2 linked regions of the Rhodopseudomonas boonkerdii genome follow. Each later gene encodes a partner of the first gene's protein in a complex. Links are inferred from orthologs where the notes say so. Each region holds a gene or a part of one and is shown on either strand. Other genes may lie near its edges.

The links.
Region 2: the proteins of E0H22_RS06555 (region 1) and tldD are in contact, whole or in part, in a solved structure (PDB 5NJ9), measured with the Escherichia coli proteins. The link is inferred for Rhodopseudomonas boonkerdii from one-to-one orthologs.

Annotation. Positions count from the first base shown.
Region 1 is NZ_CP036537.1:1,410,550-1,418,932, forward strand. What follows is about bases 25-2,867. They hold E0H22_RS06555 (TldD/PmbA family protein), read left to right. Parts: upstream 25-671; coding sequence 672-2,063; downstream 2,064-2,867. Other genes in these bases: E0H22_RS06550 (DUF6101 family protein), read right to left, coding at 25-397; E0H22_RS06560 (inositol monophosphatase family protein), read left to right, coding at 2,050-2,853. In the rest of the region: more of E0H22_RS06550, read right to left, coding at 1-24; E0H22_RS06565 (DUF4170 domain-containing protein), read left to right, coding at 2,913-3,158; E0H22_RS06570 (lysophospholipid acyltransferase family protein), read left to right, coding at 3,155-3,880; E0H22_RS06575 (3-deoxy-D-manno-octulosonic acid transferase), read left to right, coding at 3,873-5,177; lpxK (tetraacyldisaccharide 4'-kinase), read left to right, coding at 5,170-6,177; E0H22_RS06585 (DUF2093 domain-containing protein), read right to left, coding at 6,218-6,436; E0H22_RS06590 (TadE/TadG family type IV pilus assembly protein), read right to left, coding at 6,597-7,922; xseA (exodeoxyribonuclease VII large subunit), read right to left, coding at 8,138-8,383.
Region 2 is NZ_CP036537.1:720,110-728,495, reverse strand. The notes cover bases 3,160-6,005. They hold tldD (metalloprotease TldD), read left to right. Parts: upstream 3,160-3,791; coding sequence 3,792-5,219; downstream 5,220-6,005. Other genes in these bases: E0H22_RS03365 (MmcQ/YjbR family DNA-binding protein), read left to right, coding at 6,004-6,005; lepB (signal peptidase I), read left to right, coding at 5,216-5,998; E0H22_RS03380 (PepSY-associated TM helix domain-containing protein), read right to left, coding at 3,160-3,489. In the rest of the region: E0H22_RS03405 (invasion associated locus B family protein), read left to right, coding at 1-44; E0H22_RS03400 (TlpA family protein disulfide reductase), read right to left, coding at 62-694; E0H22_RS03395 (DsrE family protein), read right to left, coding at 739-1,260; E0H22_RS03390 (DoxX family protein), read right to left, coding at 1,337-1,723; E0H22_RS03385 (winged helix-turn-helix transcriptional regulator), read left to right, coding at 1,871-2,287; more of E0H22_RS03380, read right to left, coding at 2,305-3,159; more of E0H22_RS03365, read left to right, coding at 6,006-6,351; E0H22_RS03360 (DUF6644 family protein), read right to left, coding at 6,342-6,833; E0H22_RS03355 (DUF6152 family protein), read right to left, coding at 6,846-7,205; E0H22_RS03350 (PAN domain-containing protein), read right to left, coding at 7,241-7,801; E0H22_RS03345 (glutamate--cysteine ligase), read right to left, coding at 7,923-8,386. UniProt on the Escherichia coli protein: Metalloprotease involved in CcdA degradation. Suppresses the inhibitory activity of the carbon storage regulator (CsrA).

The sequences.
Region 1 (8,383 bases):
CGGCTGCTTTCTCTTCCGGCAATTGCGGAAGAGCGAAGATTTCGCTCCACATCGGCCAGGCCATCTCGATCTCCTCCATGTCCGAGCTCACGAGCAGCGGGATCGACAATGACGGGTCGCGATGCTTCAGCACGAGCATCTTGCCGTCGTCGAGACCGCGCAGCGCGACACCCATGAAATCGCTGACGCGCACATTGATTGCCATGCGCATGCCGCGGACGGCACGGTGCAGGACGACGCGCTCGCGATGCAGTTCGACACGCCGAATGCTGCCGTCGGCGCGGGTATCATGCGCTTCGAAACGAAGCGGTAGTGAGTGGGGATCGAGCCGCACGGTGCTGCTCGATCCCACGGTCGATGGTGAGGCCGAAGCCTCGGTTGCTGTTTGATGCCTCACGGCTTTTTATCTCCCCGCCGGAATTATGCTCCCGGTCGATGGGAGGAGCTTGCCAGAGGGCGCGCCGAATTAGCTTAAAAAGGCTGGTTAAGAGAATGCGACCTGGATCGCATGCTTGACGAATGCCAAACCGGAATGCTTGACGAGTTCTTGCCGCGGGTTTGAAAATTCGATTGAACCCGTGTGGCAAATGCTTGAAATCCCTGCAAAACAGGCACATCTGTAGAGCTTGGCCGCAGCCGCCCCGACGGGTTCAAATCCAGGGATATTGTTCGTGATCTCTTCACCAAACGCATCGTCCAGTCGATCCGACAATTCTGACCTGCTCGATCAATCCGCATTATCCAATCTGGCGCAACGCCTGGTCGAGGCAGCGAAGCGTGCAGGCGCCGATGCGGCCGATGCGGTCGCGGTGCGCGGTGTCTCGCATGGCGTCGAGGTGCGCGACGGCAAGGTCGAGGCTTCGGAGCGCTCCGAAGGCGACGACGTTGGGCTGCGCGTCTTTGTGGGGCAGCGTCAGGCCGTGATCTCCACCAATGACATGTCCGGCGATAATGCTGCGCAACTTGCGGAGCGCGCGGTGGCAATGGCGCGCGTCGCGCCCGACGATAAATATGTCGGCCTTGCCGATCCCGATCTGCTGGCGAAGACATTTCCCGATCTCGACGTGCTCGATCCCGTCGTGCCGTCGGTCGGCGAGCTCGAGCGTCGGGCCATCGAGGCGGAAGAAGCAGCGCTGGCAGTGAAGGGTGTCACCAAGTCCGGCGGCGCATCGGCCTCGACGGGTATCGGTGGCATGGTGCTGGTTACCTCGACCGGCTTCCATGGCTCCTATCTGCGTTCCAGCCATGGGGTGTCGATGACGGCGATCGTCGGCGACGGCACCAATATGGAACGTGACTACGATTTCTCCTCGGCACTGCATGCATCGGACCTCGCTTCGCCTGCCGCTGTCGGTAAGCTCGCGGGCGAGCGTACGGTTGCGCGTGCCAATCCGCGCAAGGTCGCGACTTGCAAGGTGCCGGTGGTCTATGATCCCCGCGTCTCGAATTCGCTGGTCGGTCATGTGATCGGTGCAGCGAATGGCGCGTCCGTGGCGCGCAAGACGACTTTCCTGAAGGACAGCCTCGGCCAGCAGTTATTCGGCAGCAAGATCCGCATCGTCGACGACCCGTTGCGCGTGCGCGGCCTGCGCTCGCAGAGTTTCGATGCCGAAGGTGTCGCCACAGTGAGGCGTGCGATCATTGACGAGGGTGTGCTGACCACATGGCTGCTCGATTGCGCCACAGCGCGCGAACTCGGACTACAGACGACGGGCCACGCCCATCGTGGCGTCTCGTCCTCGCCGTCGCCGGGGGCCTATAATCTGCATATGGAGGCCGGCGAGGTCTCGCCCGAAGATCTGATTGCCGACATCAAGGAAGGCTTTTACGTCACCGATCTCATCGGCTCCGGCGTCAATGGCGTCACCGGAGACTATAGCCGCGGTGCCGGCGGCTTCTGGATCGAGAATGGCAAGCTGACTTACGCGGTCAGCGAGATCACTATAGCCGGCCATCTGTTCGAGATGTTCAAGTCGTTGACCCCGGCCAATGACCTTACGTTCAAATACGGGGTCAACGCGCCAACCGTGCGCGTCGAGGGACTGACGATTGCCGGACGCTGATAAATCCGCACAATTGGCGCGCGATTTTGCGCTGATGGAGCAGACCGTTCGCGAGGCCGGCATGCTTGGTCTCACGATGTTCCGCACTGAATTGCGTAAATGGATCAAGGGCGAATCGTCGCCGGTCTCGGAAGCCGATATCGCGCTCAACGACCTGATCGAGAAGCGCCTGCGCGCCGCCACGCCGGATTATGGCTGGCTGTCGGAGGAAAGCGCCGATGACGACACCCGCCTCGACAAGCGGCTGACCTGGATCATCGATCCCATCGACGGCACCCGCAGCTATCTCGCCGGCCGTGAGGACTGGTGCGTTTGTGTCGCACTGGTCGAGCGTCATCGGCCCATCATGGCTGCGGTGTATGCACCGTCCACAGATGAATTTTTTCTGGCGGCGCGCGGGCAAGGCGCCACCTGTAATGGCCGGCCCGTCCAGGCCTCGTCGGGTGTCGCGCTCGATTTCTCCCGCGTCGCCGGCCCCAAGCCTCTGGTGGAGCGCTTGACCCACCCGCGCCAGGACCTGGCGTTGCATCCGCGGATCGGATCGCTGGCGTTGCGGCTGTGCTGGATTGCCAATGGGCGGCTGGATGCGGCCTTTGCCGGCGGGCAGAGCCGGGATTGGGATCTGGCGGCTGCGGATTTGATCGTGCATGAAGCGAATGGTAGAATGAGCGAGCTTTCGGGCGATCTCATCCAATACAATCGCCTGGACGTCACGCATGGGTTGCTGGTAGCAGCGGGGGCCGATCGTCATGCCCATATCGTTGAGCAGTTCCGGGCCAACCGGGCATAACCAGCCGCACCTCCTTTTTCTGCAAAACTGATCGCAGCCGGCCGCTGCAGGAAGAACCTATGTCCGACACACCACAGCAACTGCTTCATCTGGTCATCGGTGGCGAGCTCACGGATCTGAAGGGTATTACCTTCAAGGATCTCGACAAGGTCGATATCGTCGGCGTGTACCCCAACTACGCGTCGGCGCTGGTCGCCTGGAAAGCCAAGGCGCAGTCCACGGTCGACAACGCTCACATGCGCTACTTCATCGTCCATCTCCATCGGCTGCTCGATCCGGGCCAGGACGCAAAGCCCACCACTTGAAACGTCTGCTGCGAAACACGCTGCGCAGCAGCTGGGTACAACGCGCCGCGGGATTTCTCGCGGCCGAATTTTTGCGCCTTGTGTGGAAGACGAACAAGTTCACTTTCGACCCCGTCGACGTCTATGACATCGTCGAGCCGCAGATGCCGGTTATCCTGGCGTTCTGGCATGGTCAGCATCTGATGACGCCGTTCATCAAGCAGAAGGACTACCGCGGCGCGGTGCTGATCTCGAAGCATCGCGACGGCGAGTTCAATGCGTTGGCCGCAGAACGGCTCGGCATCGCCACCGTGCGCGGTTCGGGCGATCATGGCGGCGCATTTCATCGCAAGGGCGGTGTCGGCGCCTTTAAGGAAATGGTGCGGGTCCTGGAAAGCGGCGTCAACATGGCGCTCACCGCGGATGTACCGAAGCGCGCGCGTGTCGCCGGTCTCGGCATCATCATGCTGGCGCGCGAGAGCGGGCGGCCGATCATGCCCTTTGCGATGGCGACCAGCCGCTTCTATCAATTCAACAACTGGGATCGCACCACCATCAATCTGCCGTTCGGTCGCGGCGTTCTCGTCGGCGGAGAGCCGATCGAGGTGCCGCCGGATGCCGACGGCGCTGTCATGGAAGAGCTGCGTCGGCGGCTCGAAGCAACGCTGAACGACGCCACGCAGCGCGCCTATGAGGCTGTCGGTCGGCCCGATGGCAATCGCCATGGAACGCGCCATGGCTGACGCTCTGCCGATCACGCTGCGCGCCTATCGCAGCCTGTCGGCGTCGCTGACGCCGATGATGCCGCTGTTGATCAACCGACGCTTGCGAAATGGCAAGGAGGACCCCGAGCGGATCGACGAACGCCGCGGCATCTCAGCGATCGAACGGCCGTCCGGGCCCTTGGTCTGGGTGCACGGTGCGAGCGTCGGCGAAGTGCTGGCCGCTGCGGCATTGATCGAACGTCTGCGCGCCTCGAAGGTGCGCATCCTTCTTACATCGGGCACGGTGACATCGGCCGGTATCATCGCCAAGCGATTCCCGCCGGATATCATCCATCAATACATTCCCTACGACTCGCCCCGCTATGTCGCGCGTTTCCTCGATCACTGGCATCCGAGTCTGGCGTTGTTCATCGAGAGCGACCTCTGGCCGAACATGATCCTGTCCGCCGCGAAACGGCGGCTTCCCATGGCGCTGATCAACGCACGGATGTCACAGCGCTCGTTTCCGCGCTGGCAGCGGATGTCGAAGACCATCGCGGCCTTGCTCGGCCGTTTCGAGATGTGTCTCGCCCAATCCGATACCGACGCCGAACGCTTCGACGCCCTGGGGGCCCGCAGCGTGCTCGTGACCGGCAATCTGAAATTCGACGTTCAGGCGCCGCCCGGCGATGCCGCCAAACTCGATGCGTTGAAAGGGGCAACCCACGGGCGTCCGATCGTCGTCGCGTCATCCACGCATCCCGGCGAAGAGGAGATCATCCTCGAAACGCATAAGGCGCTGACGAATTTCTTTCCGTCATTGCTCACCGTGATCGTGCCGCGCCATGCCCACCGTGGCGGAGCCATTGCAGATATGGTCGTTGCGGCCGGCAGCCGTGTGGCGCTGCGGTCGCGTGCGGATCTGCCCGGCGCGGATACGGATATCTATGTCGCCGACACCATGGGCGAGCTCGGGGTGTTCTATCGCCTCACGCCGGTGGTCTTCATGGGCGGCTCGCTGGTGCCGCACGGTGGGCAGAATCCGATCGAGCCGGCCAAGCTTGGCGCGTCCATCGTTCACGGGCCGCATGTGTTCAACTTTACGGACGTCTATGATGCGCTCGATCGGGCCGGTGGCGCGCGGCAGGCGAATTCGTCCGAACAACTCGTCAAGCAGCTGGGCCAGATGCTCGGCGACGTCGCTGCGCGCGATGCGGCGATCGATGCCGCGAAGCAGGTCGTTGCGCGCCTTGGCGGCGCGCTGGACCGCACGCTCTATGCGCTGGAACCCTATCTGATGCAGCTTCGCTTCGAGATGTGGGGGCATCATGCGTGAACCGGCGTTCTGGCAGCAGCGGAACAGCTTGCTGTCGCGCCTGTTGATGCCGCTCGGTGCCGTCTATGGCGAGATCGCCGCCTCGCGCATGATGCAGCAGGGGACGGTGGCCGGCATCCCCGTGATTTGCGTCGGGAATTATCACACCGGAGGTGCAGGCAAGACGCCCACCTCATTGGCCTTGGTAAAATTGCTGCGCGAACTCGGCGAGACACCGGTGGTGCTCAGCCGCGGTCATGGTGGCAGACTGCGCGGGCCGGTGAAGGTTGAGCCGGGTCGTCACAGCGCTGCCGATATCGGCGATGAGCCTCTTATGATGGCCCGCGAGGTGACAGTGGTTGTCGCGCGGGATCGCGTGAATGGCGCAGCGCTGGCGCGCTCCACCGGCGCCAGCGTGATCGTGATGGACGATGGTTTTCAGAATCCGGCGCTGGCGAAGGATTTGTCGCTCATCGTGATCGACGGCAATCGCGGTCTCGGCAACGGTCGCATATTTCCCGCCGGTCCGCTGCGTGCGCCATTGGATCGTCAGCTCGCTCGCACGGACGGCCTTGTGGTGATCGGCGATGGCGTCGCTGCTGCCGGCGTTGCCGCGATGATCCATGGCCGTGGCGGCAAGGTGTTTACGGCCCGGCTGAAGCCGGCGGCTGTGTCGATGCAGGGGCTGCAGGGCAAGCGCGTGCTCGCTTTTGCGGGGATCGGTGATCCCGACCGCTTTTTTCGCACCCTGAAGAACGCCGGTGTCGATGTCGCAGTGAAAAAGGCGTTCGCCGATCACCATCCATATACGTCTGCCGAGATCGAGGCACTGGTCGTGCAGGCCCGCAGCGAAGGGCTGACGCTGGTGACGACGGAGAAGGATCTGGTGAAGCTGCGCGGCATCTCCGCGGCAGCGGAGATCGTCGGTTTTCCCGTTGTCCTCGATGTCGAGGACAAAGAGGGGCTACGCAATTTCGTTCGCGAAGGGCTCAATCGCGCACGAGCCGGGACGAGGCGATAAAGCGTAAGGCGGATAAGCGAAGCGTAATCCGCCTTGCGGACTACTTCACCTGCTCCGGATAATGTCGCTTCAGCACCGCCGTGTGCGTCGCATAGGCCTCCTGCCGGTCGACGCTCCAATATTTCAGTTCATCCAGCGGGATGCGTTCGCCCGAAACGGCGCAGGTCACATATGTGCCCGGTGCGACGACGCGAAAATCGCCGTCGAGATATTGCAGCTTGGCTTCGCCGTGGCCGGATGGCCCGAATTTGTTGAGCACGGCTGGTCTCCTGGAATGCTCTGCCCGGGTGCCCGCAGGCGGATCGATGGTTCTTCACCATAGATAGGGCTTTCGCGGCGCGAATGAAAGCGCCGGGGAAGCCGACCTTGTACCGCTGATCTGGTCGGCGGGCCAGCAGCCGCCGGCCGCAGATCATGCTTCAGCGGCTGATCCGCGCGTCCGCGACGGCTCGCTGGAACAGTGCGGTCATAGCCTCGGAAATACCTTGGGTCGGGCTGACCTCGAAATAGAAGCCCGGCGACGCACATGATTGCATATTGGTTGCGATTTCGCTGTTCGTGGACGGTCCGAAGGGACCTTTGTTGAACGGTGCGATCCACGTATTGTACCAGGCGTTGGTCGGTAGATCGAGATAGGTCGTGTAAAGGACCGCGATCTTGACGCCACGATTCTTGATCGCGGTGCAGAGCGATGGATCGAGCGGGGACTGGCACCGCCCGCCGGTGGTCTTCTTCAGGCATCCGGATGGATTGTACTCATCGGCCACGCCGTCCGAGACGAAGAAAAGATACTTGGCAGGCGCGTTCGCTGTTCCGTTTCCGGTATTTGCGATCGCCTTGTCGATCGCCGGAATGACGGACGAAAACTGCGTATCCTGATCGTTATTGTCGTTTTGGCCATTGACGGACATCAGATCGATCGCTCCTGCCGCAGTTTTCGCGCTCGACAGGCTCGAGGACAGGCTGAACAGCGGCCGAAGGCTTGCAGTCGCAGCGCTGCCGCCGAAATCGTAGATCGCGACCCTGAACTGGTTGGGATAGGTCTGGGTCGCAGCCGCGGTATCCATCAGGCTTTGAGTGGCAGACCGCAGCACATCGATACGCGTGGTGACGCCAAGCTTTTTGGCGAGCAGGTAATAGTTCGACTTGTTCGCGGTGTCATGGCAGGCAAATGCGCATTTGTCGGATGTGTTGTTGACCATCATCGCGACGTCCGCGGGCGTTGCTCCGACACCCATCGACGGCGAATTGTCGAGCAGAAGGTAGAAGTCGATGAATTGGGGCATCGTGGCCGTGGCGGTCGCGACGCCGGTGACGGTCAGTTTCGGAAAGCCGATGATGGAAGTGAACGTTGTCGGGACGTCAGCCGAAAACTGCATGCTGGACGTCACGATACCATTGGTTCTCGATACTTTGGCAGTTACGCTATTGATCGTGTAGCCGCTCATGCTCGCGGTATTGGCGTAGAAATAGTTGATCGCCGTGGTCGAGCCGCCGGGAACGTCGCCATCAGCGGACATCGAGCCGGCTGTGGCAAATGCTGTCGATTTCTGAACGATCGCACCGATGGCGGCAGAATCGAGCGCGCCCTGCAGCTTGGAGCGGATCATTGCAGCGCGACCGTGATCGATGGCCCCGCCCATGAACGATAGGAGCGGTACGGAGGCCAGCGCGAAGATAACAGCGACGTTCCCCTGGCGATCCCTGACGTAGGAATTAAAGTTAAATCGAAAATTCCTAAACATGAAAATGTGTGCTCGTTCTGAGTACGGACGGGCAGATGAGTACCTATGGAAAATCAACTAAAGGTTATGAAAGGCGATACGAATCGAAATAACGGTGCCAGCGGTATTTCGGTGGCGTCCGGTCAGATGAACGGTCGGCATCCTGGCGGATGCGCATGTTCAAGAGGCCAAAAGAAGCGCGTCCGGGACACGATGCCATCAAAGCAGAAGCTGCTCTAGAACAGATCGCCCTGGTCAATCTTGGCAGTGCGCTTCGATGTTTTAGGTTTCGGGGCAGCTGATCTCTCTGCGCGCGGCGATGCCGGCGCTGCACCGTCGGCCGTCACATCGATGCGGCCATCGGCAAATTCAATGTTCAATCGTGCGCCGGCATTGACACCCGCCATTTCGTGCACGGCGGTTCCGTTCTCGTCGCGCACCAGCGCGAAGCCGCGGGCGAGGACGCTGCGATAGGAGAGCGC
Region 2 (8,386 bases), 690 kb from region 1 along the record:
TCAGCCTGAACGGTCTTGGCGAAGGCTACGACAAGCTCCCGTAGGCCCTTAAGCCAACACATTAGCCGGAACGACGCCCCCGGTAATAGTCGAGCAATCGCCGGGCGTCGTCAGACGTCCAGTCGGCCTCTCCGGCAAGATAGCCTTCGACCTGCCCCGTCGTTCCGATCAGGTATGTGATCGGCATTGCGTAGAGGCTGAACGGCGTATCCGGACCGGCAACCTCGCCGGCGCGCGCGACCAGTCCACCGGGATCGGTGCCGACGTCGAGGTGTCTCAGCTTCAACTTGCGCACGAACAAAGCCACATCCGCGCGATCGGTGGCAATCGCGATCACCTGCAGATTGGCTGATCTCTCGATCTCCTGCAGCCGATCAAGAATCGGCAGCTCGATCTTGCAGGCCGCACACCATGTCGCCCAGAAATTGACCAGCACGAGCTTTCCTGGAAACGCAGTCAGATGGATCGACTTGCCGTCCAGGCGTGGCACCGCAACGGACGGAATCGGCCGCGCCCCTCGGATGATGGTGAACTGATGCCGGGCAGTGCCAAAAGGCGGCGGGCCATCGGGTCGCGCAACTGCATCAGTCCGCCCCGCAACCGATGCGGCCGCGCTGGCCAGCGCCCCTTTGAGCAGCGCACGTCGCGAGATCGGCGAGCGAACAACACTCCGTCCGCGGTGATGTGATGTCACGGTCCATCCTCCGATAGGCATAAAAGGGATGGCCAGGGTGTCGCTCAGGATCGGATATAGGACCAACCGGCTTCTTGTAACTCGATGATCCGTCCAGGGCCACTCGGGACCAACTGGACATTGTCGATAAACGAAATCGGATGGCCCTCGCCTCGCTCCATACCGAGCTTGGTCGCTTCGCAAACAACAAAACGAATGTCCGGGGTGAGACCCTGAACAACTTTCAACAGCTCCTTCACCGGCGACGTATCCACTCTGAACATGTGAATGCCGGCATTGTAGGCGACGATTTCAATCGAGAAATCCTGCTTCGTTTCCCGGTAGTGTTTCGGCAGGTTCAGCGACGTCGAAATCACCGCGCGCATGACGGTCGGGTCGTCGGTGTTGATCTGCAAGACGAGACGATGTGCTTTGGTTGGCGCAGGTTTCGCTTCTGACTCTCGCGGCTTGGAAACGGCGTCCCCCGCATCCGTCAAAGCCAGCGTGACGAACAACGGCACCGCAAATGCCAGAGCAAACATCACCGCAGCCCAAACCTTGCGACTGTAATTCGGCATCGACACCATCACCTGCACCCGAAGATACTGAAACGCCCTGCCTCTCCAACGGCCATTCGTGGACAACCGGGAGAGCAATCGGGATTTATGACCTGAGGATCGTGCTGCGCTTGGCGTAAGCCACGATCACGCTCAGGACGAGCAGCACGATTGCCGGAATCGCCGAGCCGCCAATGACAAATAGATGCGTAAAAACCGCACCGATCATGATGCAGCACAAGAGGACAGCACCAAACACGACTGTTGACGGGATGATGATCAGGGCTGCTCCGGCGACTTCCAGACCGCCGGTCAGATAGCGGAACCATTGTCCAAGGCCGATATGCTCGAACTCCGCGACGAGCATCGGCACGCCGTAGATCTTGGCTGCGCCTGCAGCCACGAAGACGAGAGCGAGCAAGGTCCTGGCGGTCCAGAGACCGATGGAACTCCAGCGCCGCGGCGCTGACGAAATGACGGACAGCGATGACATGGCAACTCCGAAATTGATCGAACGATTTCGGCAGCGCGGCCGGTTGCAAGGTCTGAGTCAGATCCGCGATGCGCTTTCGAAAGGCAAATTTCGGCCGTAAGATGAAAAAGACAAGTAGAATGCTTTTTCTGGGATAGTATGAAAAACATGACTAATTGGAAAACAGACGATACTCAGCTCCCCGAATGTCAGCAGGGCCGGGCGATAGAAGATTTCCATCGGGCGTTGGGGATGATTACCGGCAAGTGGAAGGGTGAGATTCTCTGGCAACTCGTTCAGCGCAAGCATCGTTTTGGCGAACTGCTCCGAGCGATTCCCGGCGTCACCCAGCACATGCTGACGACACAGTTGCGTGACCTCGAGGCGAACGGACTCGTCAAACGCACGGCGTATCCCGAGATTCCTCCGAGAGTGGAGTACGAAATCACGGAAGCGGCGAGAGCGCTAAGGCCGGTCTATGACGAGCTGTTCCGATGGTCTCAGGCCCATTTCTCCACGCTGCGTGCCCTATCCACGACCTTGCCCGACTCGGACGAGCGCACACCCCCTGGGGCTCACCCTTAATCCGCCGGCCGTGCATCTCACTCCCCCGGCACCAGCCCGATCGCGTGACGACGCTTGGATTTCGACGCCGCGCGCAGCCGTCGGCGCGAGAGATACAGGATGAAGCCGGTGACGGTGAACAGCGGCATCAGCGCAGCCGCGACCATGAACAGGATACGGCCGACCAATCCGAATGCCGCGCCGGTGTGGATCTGTAAAACCCTCTGCAGGATGCTGTCGCCGACCGACTTGTCGGCATAGCGCTCGGCGGCAACGACACGGCCGGTGGCGCCATCGATGCGGAAATCGTCGCGGGCGACATCGTGCGGCGCATCCTTCGCCAGCGACCGCAGGCGCACGGGGCCTGGCCCGTTCGGCACTTGCAGATAGACATTGGCGTACTGGTTGCCTTGGTCAGCGAGGAAAGTGGCCCAGGCACGATCCAGCAACGGCGCAGCCGCGCTCTCGGCTGCATCACCGGCCTTTGCACCACCCTTGGCCTTCGCAGGCGCCTTGGCAACGGCGGGGGGCTTGCTTGACAGCAGCCACATGGCGCTGGCGCGGTACCAGTCGAACGACCACCATAGGCCTGTGAGGATCACGATCACGTAGATCGGAAACACCCAGGTGCCCACGACGCTGTGCAGCGACCAGTGAAAGGCGCGGCCGGACATCGCCAAATTCGGCTTCAACCACATCTTGATGCTGCGCACACGGCGCGGCCAGCGCAGCACCATGCCGGAGATCAGCAACACCAGCAGGCCGATGGCCGAAACGCCGGTGATCAGGCGGCCGTAGCCGTTGCCATTGCCGGGCAGCAGCAGGAAGCGGTGCAGGTTGCGCAGCGTGGCGAAAAAGCCCTCGCCGCTCACCGACGCGACGATCCGGCCATCATAGGGATCGACAAAAACGGAGGAGCGCTCGCCGTTCTCATTGCGCGCAAAGCGCACGCGCACCGTGGTGCCGGGCTCGCTGGACAGCATCATCAACTGCACCTTGCCGGCGCCGGGCTGGCCTTGCAGCCGCGCGACGATCCCGTCCGGCGTCAGCACGGGCGCCGATCGCAGCTCAACCCTGGTGACATCGCGATTGAGCACGGCCACGATCTCGTCCTCGAAAGACAACATCGCGCCGGTCAAGCCCATCACAGCGAGCACCAGCGCAATTGTGAGGCCGATGAGAGAGTGGGCCTGCAGGACGGCGGATTTGAAGGGGGAGGCCATAGGGCGGCGAGATACGGAGCTGGAGGACGAACTGCGTCGGGTCTCAGCGCCCGCTGCGGCATCGGGCCCACGCTTACCGTACCGCCACAACGCGAACCACAGCCGCAGTTTGTAATCTCTCCAAACTGGAACCGGAGCGCTGTCCGCCTGCCTCTCCCAATTTGTAACCCGGTACCTATCTTCCTATGCGAACCCATGTATCGTTTGAGATTACGCCAATGTAAGGCGACCCGACCTCGGGTTACCGTTACAAGGTGAAACCGCCTTCCGGTGCAGCAATGCCCCGCCGTATTGGAGCCTGCATGATCAGCCTCGTGACCACTTCCCTGCTCGACCGCGCCAATCTCGACCGCGACGACGTCCGCCGCGAATTGCTGCGGGGGCTGCAGGGAGCCGACGATGGCGAGCTGTTTCTCGAATACAGCCAGAGCGAGGCACTCGGTTTCGATAACGGCCGGCTGAAGCAGGCGACCTATGACACCGCGCAAGGTTTTGGCCTTCGCGCGGTGAAGGACGACGCGGTCGGCTATGCGCATTCCTCGGATGTTTCGATAGCGGCGCTGGTTCGTGCGGCCGACGCGGTCAATGCGGTGCGCGGCGGCTATCACGGCACCTTCGCCGCGGCGCCTTCCCACACCAATGTGAAGCTCTACAACGACGACAATCCGCTCGATGCGCCGGGCTTCGAAACCAAGGTGAAGCTGCTCGCCGAGATCGACGCCTATGTGCGCGACAAGGACCCGCGCGTGCGCCAGGTCTCCGTCTCGCTCGGTGCGTCATGGCAAGTGGTGGAGATTATTCGTCCGGACGGCGAAAGCTATCGCGACATCCGCCCGCTGGTGCGGGTGAACATCACCGTGGTCGCCGGTCAGGGCGACCGGCAGGAAAGTGGCAGCAAGGGCTATGGCGGCCGTGAGGGCTATGCCCGCTTCATCGAAAGCGCGAACTGGCGCGCGGCGGCGGACGGCGCGCTGCGCGAGGCGCTGGTCAATCTCGAATCCATCCCTGCCCCCGCGGGCGAAATGGACGTGGTGCTCGGGCCCGGCTGGCCCGGCGTGATGCTGCATGAGGCCGTCGGCCACGGGCTCGAAGGCGACTTCAACCGCAAGAAGACCTCGGCCTTTGCCGGCCTGCTCGGTCAGCAAGTCGCTGCCAAGGGCGTCACCGTCGTGGACGACGGCACCATCTCGTCGCGCCGCGGCTCGCTCTCCATCGACGACGAGGGCACGCCGACAAACCGCACCGTGCTGATCGAGGACGGCATCCTCGTCGGCTATATGCAGGATCGCCAGAACGCGCGCCTGATGGGCATGAAGCCCACCGGCAACGGCCGCCGGCAGGGTTATGCCCATGTGCCGATGCCACGCATGACCAACACCTACATGCTGGCCGGCCAGCGCGATCCTGCGGAGATTCTGGCGTCGGTGAAGAACGGTATCTATGCCGTGAACTTCGGCGGCGGTCAGGTCGACATCACCTCCGGCAAGTATGTTTTCCAATGCACCGAGGCCTATAAGATCGAGAACGGCAAGATCGGCGCACCGCTGAAGGGTGCGATGATGATCGGCAACGGCCCCACCGACCTGCACCGCATCAGCATGATCGGCAACGACCTCGCCCTTGATGACGGCATCGGCACGTGCGGCAAGCACGGCCAGGGCGTGCCGGTGGGGGTCGGCCAGCCGACGCTGCGCATGGACAAGGTGACGATCGGAGGAACGGGCTCGTGAGCACCGAAACGGAGACGCAGGCAGCAACGCTGCCTTCGACGGCCAAACGCTGGGGCAGCCAGCTCGCGCAGGTCGCCGCCATTGTCGGCATCGTGTTCCTCGGCAAGGGCGCGCTGGCCGAGCCGTTCTATGTCCCATCCGCATCGATGGAACCAACGCTGCTGATCGGCGATGCGCTTCTGGCGACGAAATTTCCCTACGGCTATTCCACCGCTTCACTGCCGATCCATGTCGCCTTTCCCGAGACCGGCCGCGTGTTCGCCTCGACGCCGAAGCGTGGCGATGTCGTGGTGTTTCGCTGGCCCGGCGATCGTTCACAGGTCTGGGTCAAGCGCGTGATCGGCCTGCCCGGCGATCATGTGGAGCTGCGCGGCGGCCAGGTGTGGATCAACGGCAAGGCTGCGGCAGTCCGGCCCGACGGCATCGGCGCTGCCGAAGATGACAGCGGTGGCTCCGAGCCGGCGCAGCGCTATGTGGAGACGCTGCCCGGCGGCGTCGCGCATCCGATCTTCAAGCTGCGGAGCAATGGCCGGCTCGACAACACGCCCGACGTCACCGTGCCGCCCGGCCATCTGTTCGTGATGGGTGACAATCGCGACAACTCCGCCGACAGCCGTGTACCGGTCAATCAGGGCGGGGTCGGCCTGCTGCCGATGGACAATCTCGTCGGTCGCGTCGATGCCATCGTCGGCTCGTGGGACCTCGGTGTGCGCAGCCAGCCGATGACGAGCTGGTGGTCCGGCCTCCGCTTCGCGCGGTTCTTCACCGGCGTGCATTGAACGCAATGACCTTCGACGATGTCCGTGCAATCGCGCTGACATGGCCCGAGGTCGCGGATGGCACATCCTACGGCACCCCTGCGCTTAAGGTGCGGAAAAAGCTGCTCGCGCGCCTGAAGGAAGACGGTGAGACGCTGGTGATGCCCGGCGTGCCCCCCGAGGAGCGCGAGATGCTGGTCGCTCGCCAGCCAAAAGTCTTTTCTTTCACCGACCACTATCGCGACTATCCGATCGTATTGATCAGCCTTTCCAAAGCCACGCACGCGCACGTCGAACCGCTGTTGCGGCGACAGTGGCTGGCGCTGGCCTCGAAGACGGCACGCAAAGCCTGCGATACAGGCGATCAGAAATAAGCGATGGCGCGACCGCAGATCGCGACACTGAGCCAGATCGTCAGAGACGCCAATGCACCTTGCCGCGCACCGGCAGGCATCGGCACTAGCGGCGGCAACCCCGCGACTTTCGGCATGATGGTCCGCTCGACCCAGAGGACGTTGAGCAAACCGAGGACAATCAGCCCGACCTTGATCTGAAATACACGATTGAGCACGACATGGCTGGCTTCGGCGGTGAATAGCACGAGGCCGGTGACGATCAGGCCAACAAAGGCAGCGACCGCGAGCTGCCGCGCTTTGCGCAGCAACGGGCCCGGTGCTGTCGCTGACAGTCCGCCTGCGAGACGGGTATCCATCACCGCAATGGCGCCGGCGAAGCACAGCAGCGCGACGATGTGGCCGACATTGGCGACCATATAGAGCCAGCGCGACTGCCAGATCATGGCGCCTACGGCCGAGGCCTCGATCGCTACGAACAATGCGGGAGCGGCTTCCGTCATCGGACGACGCCGCTAACGGAGTTCGTAGGTCTTGCCGTCAACCGTGATGCGCTCGGCGCGCATCTCATCCTTCTCGACCGTGGATGGATAGCCATAGGCGGACGCCGTCTTGCCAACGGCGACCACATCAGCCGAAGCGCCTCGCGATGTCATGCGGGAGGTCGGCGCCAACGTCACGGTCCAGGACTTGTCGCTGCCCTTGATGACGACGGTGGCATGCGGGTTTTCAAACTTCAGGCTTTCGATGGGGCCGGTCACCGTGACCGGCTTCGCGGCGTCGTAACTGCCCCAGCCGTGATGGGCGACGGCTGCAGCCGTGGTGAGAGCAATCAGGAACATGCCGCCAATCGCAGTGCGAAGAATACGCGTCATCTGTCAGCTCCATTGCTGGCGAGTGTCGTTTGGCTTCACCTGACAACGCCCGAGACGAAACCCGGTTTACGCCGTGGCGGCTTAATGTCGTTTTTCAGGAAACAGCGTGCACTCTTGCCGGCATAGCCGGGCCGCGCAAACGTCCAGGCGCGACATTTGTTGTCGCCCTCGCAGGCATCGCGGCAGACATCGCCGCGCTCGGCCTTGTCGTCGTTCTTCACCTCGAAGGAGCGATAGTCGCCGCCATAGCGATCGGTCGAGATTTCAACCGGCCCGCTCCGCGGCTCGATCACGCCGGCACCACGTACGCCTGAGACACAGCAATAGCTCTGGATGCGCGGAGGCACCTTGTCCTTGAGCCAGCACACGGCATTTTCCGAATTGTCACTGGGATAGTTGAAGCTCCAGGCCCGGCACTTCCTGTCGCGCTCGCAGATCAGCGCACATTCGGCCGGATCGCCTGACAGCGACACCGAGCGTTGATAGTCGTTGCCTGGCCGGTCGAAATTGGTTTGCGCCTGCACGGGCGCGGATGCCGCCAGCACCAGCATGGCAAGCGCGACCAGACATGCTCCGAACAGGCGGCTCCTCAACATGCAATCGGGTTTCCAGCTGGCTGCAAGACGGGATCGACGAACCGGCATTGGAACGCTTGCCACCTGTACGCCCGATGAACGAATTGACAGAAATCGCCCATCCAACTCACAAGCGCTTGAGCTAGAAGCAATATTCCTTGTAGACCGGCGTCACCGAGCCACCCCAGGCACCATTGAACTTGGCGAGCATTTCCTCAGCCGGTGTTTTGCCGCTGTCGACGATGCGATCAAGCGACATAAGGTGACGCGTTTCGTCGCGGCCGTTGGCATCGAGCTTCGCGCGGCGACGCAGGCCACCATGAGCGATGGCCAGACACTCCTTCGCGATTTCGAACAGATAGCGATCCTTGATCCGCGCCTTGAAGCCAAAGCGCGGCACGTCGTCGCGCAAGGCCTGACGTTCGGATGCGGTCCAGTGCTTGGCGATATCCCATGCCGCGTCGAGCGCGGCGTCGTCGTACAGCAGCCCAACCCAGAACGCGGACAGCGCCGGCAGACGGTCCGACGTCACGCCGTCGGCGCCGCGCATCTCCAGATAACGTTTGAGACGGACTTCCGGGAAGATGGTGGAGAGATGATTGGCCC